Planctopirus limnophila DSM 3776: one gene and its partner. The protein of the gene in region 1 interacts with the protein of each later gene in a pairwise test. Links are inferred from orthologs where the notes say so. Each region holds a gene or a part of one and is shown in the gene's direction. Other genes may lie near its edges.

Region 1 (2,865 bases):
CCTCCACCACCGGTCGCCAGCGAACCCTCAAAACCTGAAACGACGGAAACAATAACTGAAGAGATTCCTGAAAAGCTGAGCTGGCTGTCGCAGCATCTGCAGAAATCGATTGATGAGAAGCGCGCCCAGCAGGGGAAGAAATCGGCGACAGAACTGAAGCGGCAGGATGAAACCGAAAAGAGCGTCTATCGACCACTTCTTGCAAAACCGACGGCGGCTATGGATCGCATGTTTGCCTTTCGCAGCATTCATCCGCTCTATGGAGTGTTTCTCGCGGATCAGTTCGAAAAGGCTGATCGCATCGAATGGATGCTGGCACTCGAAAGTGTCCTGGAGTTCCCCAAATCGCTGGTGAGGTCTGTCCGCATTCCGCCTCCCCGATTTTTGCCACCGGGACGACTGGCTCTGGAGGTGCTTGATCCGGAGATTATCGCTCGAGGGATTTTGCCTGCCGGAGACTTGTATCCCGAGTTTGATCCCTCCTTGCCGCCGGAAGAGCGAAAGTATGCACCCACGTTGCCTGAGAAGCTGTTGATGCTGTTTCAATCCGATTATCCCGGCATCAGTATCCCCATGACACCAGTCTATGTGGTGGCCGATCTCGAAGAATTTGGTTTCAACTTCTACAAGCTGATTGGCGGTCGCGATCTGGCCAAACAGGAAGGGCTCGTTTTTAAGCATCTGTTGAGAATGGTGCTGCTATTAGAAGAATTTGCAGATTGCCCTCCTCCCCATCGAGATCCGCAAGCGTGGAGAGATGAGCTTCTGGAACTGGCAACCAGGATTTCGTGGAGCTGCGAGGCGGTGGATCCCCAAAGTACGGAGCAGGCTCTGGCGACCAATGCTGCACGGGATGTCCTGCAGGGGGAAACCAACGATGTTCCCGTGGTACATGAAATTGAACTGCCACCTCGTCCACCCGGTTTTGGTGAAGCCGATGGCGAAGAGTTGCCTCTGGTCGAAACGACGACTGAGGACAATTTTGGCGACGGATTAGAGATCGATGACGAGGAATCGGCATGATCGAGGCAGGGCAAAGTCATGTCATCTGAGAATTTCCAGAAGAGCTTTATCACTCAAAAAGAAGAGCTTCGCCAAAGTGTGCGGTCGGCCCGTTTGGCAATGACAGATCGGTCTGAGCGGAGTCATCGGATCCTCGATCAACTGGAAAGTTCAGAACCATGGAAGAAGTGCCGGGTACCTCTGGTTTACCTCTCCAGTGGCAGCGAAGTGATGACCTGGCCGCTTGTCGAGAAAGTGCTGAAGGAGCTTGAACAGACCGCTGGATGCACTCGGAAGTTGATCGTCCCGTGGTGTGACGGCGATGAATTGAGGCTGTTCTGGCTGCAGAGTCTCGATGAGTTATCGGCTGGCTCTTTTGGGATTCCAGAGCCACGCGCTGAAATGAGAACTCAGCCGGATCGCTGTGCGAATCTTGCGGAGATCGATCTGGTCGTCTTGCCGGGATTGGCTTTCGATGAGCAGGGGCGAAGACTGGGGCAGGGACGGGGCTATTTTGATCGATTGCTGATGGAGCTGAATCCCCATGCGATTAAAGTGGGCCTGGCTTTTGAGGTTCAAATGGTCGAGGAAGTTCCTGTCGAAGAACATGATCTGCCAGTCGATCTCGTGATCACTGAAAGCCGAATGATCTGGAGTGATGTCACTCCGGGAAGTTGAGACTTTGCAAAAAAGAAGACAGCCAGAGACAGGCCGTAAGACCTGACTCTGGCTGTAGAGTGATTCACATCTTGATCGGACAGGAGTTACTTCTTCTTGATCGACGCGACGGCTTCTGCAACAGCTTTGCTGTCATCGGCGGCGGCGACTTTCGTGTTCTTGTAGGCGACCTTGCCATCCTTGTCGATGATGAAAGTCCAGCGCTGGATGGTCACATTGCGAAGCAACGTTTCTTCTTTGCCATCGACTTCGGCCTTCACCGACTTTTCCCCTTTGGTATAGGGAACGCCAAACGCCTCAGCGACTTTGGCCTCGGTATCAGCGAGCAGCGTGAATGACAGATTATGCTTCTTGGAGAACAACTGGTGATTGCGGACAGAATCACCACTGACACCGACGACCTCAACATCCTGGCCCGCCAGCTTGGACAGATCGTCGCGGAAGGCACAGGCCTGCTTGGTGCAGCCACCCGTCATATCGGCAGGATAGAAGTAAACGACAATCAGCTTCTTGCCCACATGTTCGGCCGACTTCCAGGCTTGGCCCTGCGTATCCAGTGCTTCAAACTGGGGGGCTTTGTCTCCCACCTTGAGGTCGGCAGCGGAAGCTGAGATTCCCCCAAGGCCTAAGGTGCAAAGGGTGAGGCATAAGGCAACGGCGCGGTTGAATGCGATCATGTTGTGGTTCTCCAGTCGAATTGAAACAAACTTCCAGTCCATGAACCTAACAGGTTGGAAGTGAGTCATTCAAGTGGCTGGAGAAAGAGTCGATTGACTATTTACGTTTGCCTTGTGGAGCCGTGGGTGCGTCTTCACCCTGAATAAATCGCGATTCGCGATACAGGACTGCATAAGGGATAAAGCAGACCGCCGTCACGAACATAAGAATCGAGAAGAACCAGTAATAGCTGGCCCCGGGAAGCATGGAGGTCCCATCATCCCTGGAGATCATCCAGTTGACGCCGGAGGTCAGCAGGTTGCCGCCGAACACTGAGAGCAGGTAGAGCGACATGATGATCGACTTGAGTCGGTTGGGAGCCTGTGTGTAGGAGAATTCGAGGCAGGTTGTCGAAACGAGAACTTCGGCAACCGTGATGATGGCATAGGGAAAGACAAGCCACAGCACCCAGGGCGTAAAGTTCTGATCGATCTCCATCTGGATAAAGCCGCTGACAGCAAAGGCCAT
Region 2 (2,778 bases), 1.0 Mb from region 1 along the record:
AACTTTCGTTCAGAGCTTTCTCTGGATGATTATCTCCGCAAAGCCGGAGTTATTGGCCTCGAAGGGATCGATACCCGCTCGCTGGTTCGCCGCTTACGCAGCCAGGGATCAGTCACGGGTGTGCTTTCGACTGTCGATCTCGATCCACAGTCGCTTATTGCCAAAGCCCAGGCTGCCCCCAGCATTGTTGGTCAGGATCTTGTTCAGGAGGTCATGCCCGCTGCGAGTTTTGCCTGGACTGAAAGGCTGGGTAATTTCGCGACGTTGGCTCCGCAGGATTCCCAACCCACCCGCTATCACGTCGTCGCAATTGATTACGGCATGAAGTGGAATATCCTGCGACATCTGACCCAGGTTGGTTGTCGTGTGACGGTTGTCCCGGGGACTTCCACGGCAGCAGAAATTCTGGCATTGCAGCCGGATGGTGTCTTCTTGTCGAATGGCCCTGGTGATCCTGAGCCGCTGACTTATGCGATTCGGACAATTCGCGAATTGCTGGGTAAACTCCCCATCTTTGGCATTTGCCTGGGACATCAACTCCTCGGGCTGGCTGCTGGAGCGAGAACCTATAAACTGAAATTCGGTCATCGCGGTGCGAACCAGCCAGTGATGAATCTGCGGAACTCGAAAGTCGAGATTACCTCGCAGAATCACGGTTTTGCGATCGATGCTTTGACTTTGCCAGCGAATATCGAGGTCACTCACCGGAATCTGAATGATCAGACAATCGAGGGGATGCGACTGACCGATCAACCCGCTTTCAGTGTGCAGTATCATCCTGAAGCTGCTGCGGGGCCACATGACAGTGCGTATCTTTTCGAAGAGTTTTGCAGCCTGATGGATCTGTCGGTCGAGAAAATGAAGGCTTGACTCTGCATAGTGCCAGCTCAGGAAGCAGCGGGAACAATGACTGCTCGCAGAGAACACCTGACGATCGATACGCTGGTTTGGCCTATCGATTCACACATAGTTGCTGGAAAAATTGACTTGTCTTTAACTCACATTCTTTAGTCTTTGGGATTCGAAAGAAATGCCTACGGAACGTACTCTTGTCCTGCTGAAGCCAGATGCTGTTGCCCGACGCCTTGCAGGGCCGATTCTCACTCGTTTTGAGCAGAAGGGCCTACGCATTGCAGCTCTGAAGCTGATTCAGGTTACCCCGGAACTGGCCAAGAGGCACTATGCCGAACATGTCCAGAAGCCATTTTATCCCATGCTCGAAAGCTTCATTACTGCTGGCCCGACAGTGGCTTTGGTTCTTGAAGGCAAGTCAGCGATTAGTGTTGTTCGAGGCATGATGGGCCCGACCAATGGTCGCGATGCCGCCCCGGGAACCATTCGTGGCGATTATGGGACGAGTCGGCAGATGAACCTTGTTCATGGAAGTGATGGCCCCGAAGCGGCCGCGAAGGAAATCGCGATCTACTTTCAGCCGCATGAAGTGGTGGATGCCACTGAGCCACTTGCGCCATGGTTGTCGGCTGGTGACGAGTAAATCATATCCCTCATGGCGGAGCAGTCCCCTTTCGACTGCTGATGATAAATTTCCAACGCGTGTGACTCAGGATGACGTTGAGTCACACGCGTTGTTCATTGGCGGTTATTACTCGCCGAGAAGTTACTCTGGCTTGATGGAAACCCAGACTGCGACTTCGACAGCCGCATTCAAAGGAAGTTCGCTCACTCCGACAGCGACTCGGGTGTGTCTGCCGGCTTCTCCAAAGATTTCGAGCATCAGGTCGGAAGCACCATTCACCACTGCAGGTTGAGAACTGAAACCTGGCGCCGATTGCACAAATCCGTCAATTTTCAGTATCCGCTCAATGCGATCAATCGAGCTAAGTGCTTTTTGCAGGTGGGAAAGTGCATTCAGTGCACATTGCCGGGCGGCTTTGGCGGCATCTTCGATAGAAACTTCTGAGCCTACTTTGCCAGTATGCAGCACCTGGCCATTTGCCATGGGTAACTGACCGCTGGTGATCGCCATCTGGTGTGTGATCGTGACCGGGATGTAAGAGGCAATGGCCACTGGTGGTTGTGGCAGTTCGATCCCTAACGTTTTGAGACGCTGGGTGTATTCATTCGACATCGAGTTGATTCCTTGAGTGCTGCTGATGCTGAGTGCCGTGAGCTTGCTGCTGTATTCTTTCCAGAACTGACCAGCACGAGTATCCGGGATTCTCAGCTTGATACGGTAACAGCATCACAACTGCTGCCTGAGATCTCCGCAAGTGACTCACATGCCGAGTCTTTGCGAAATGGATGGTTTTTGAGAATTGTGTTTGCGATGTTCACCGGGCAACGAAATGATACAGAGGTCGTTGTTGGATCAATGGCTGTCGATGAATCGGGCGAGATGTCCGTATGTTGTAGATGCCGCAAAGAACGCGACTGTTGATGTCCTTCCGTGTCCACAGGTGTGAGTGAGTCCGTCGATGATCGCAAAAAACATGACCAGTAAGGCCGGTTGGACCGGTGTGCTGTTGGCCTTCGTATTCGTTCTGCTGGTGGCTGATTCTCGTAAGGCTCTGGCCCAGCCCCCCTTGCCTAAAAATCCGGGTCAGTGGGTCAATTCACAGCCATTGAGCTACGAACAGCTTCGTGGGAAAGCAGTTTATCTGGTGTTCTTCGAAGAAACCTGCCCCAAATGTCGGGCCGCCTGGCCCGATATCCTTTCGGCTGCTAAATCGAATGAAAAGCTGCCTGTTGTCTTCATCGCAGTGAACTCTGGAACACAGCGAGCGGAAGTCGAGCGATATGCTCAGCAGGTAAAAATCA

Evidence for each region. Proteins that work in one complex are often made in the same cells at the same time.
Region 2: the proteins of PLIM_RS06440 (region 1) and ndk interact in binary tests that used the Escherichia coli proteins (3 or more experiments, as listed by UniProt). The link is inferred for Planctopirus limnophila DSM 3776 from one-to-one orthologs.

The regions. Positions count from the first base shown.
Region 1 is NC_014148.1:1,598,007-1,600,871, forward strand. Bases 15-2,860 are described here. They hold PLIM_RS06440 (5-formyltetrahydrofolate cyclo-ligase), read left to right. Parts: upstream 15-1,041; coding sequence 1,042-1,680; downstream 1,681-2,860. Other genes in these bases: PLIM_RS06435 (DEAD/DEAH box helicase), read left to right, coding at 15-1,023; PLIM_RS06445 (peroxiredoxin), read right to left, coding at 1,767-2,357; PLIM_RS06450 (POT-type proton-dependent oligopeptide transporter), read right to left, coding at 2,455-2,860. Outside these bases: more of PLIM_RS06435, read left to right, coding at 1-14; more of PLIM_RS06450, read right to left, coding at 2,861-2,865. UniProt on the Escherichia coli protein: Involved in the removal of 5-formyltetrahydrofolate.
Region 2 is NC_014148.1:2,632,352-2,635,129, reverse strand. What follows is about bases 4-2,762. They hold ndk (nucleoside-diphosphate kinase), read left to right. Parts: upstream 4-1,030; coding sequence 1,031-1,495; downstream 1,496-2,762. Other genes in these bases: PLIM_RS10480 (TlpA family protein disulfide reductase), read left to right, coding at 2,451-2,762; PLIM_RS10485 (RidA family protein), read right to left, coding at 1,619-2,089; carA (glutamine-hydrolyzing carbamoyl-phosphate synthase small subunit), read left to right, coding at 4-870. Outside these bases: more of carA, read left to right, coding at 1-3; more of PLIM_RS10480, read left to right, coding at 2,763-2,778. UniProt on the Escherichia coli protein: Major role in the synthesis of nucleoside triphosphates other than ATP. The ATP gamma phosphate is transferred to the NDP beta phosphate via a ping-pong mechanism, using a phosphorylated active-site intermediate.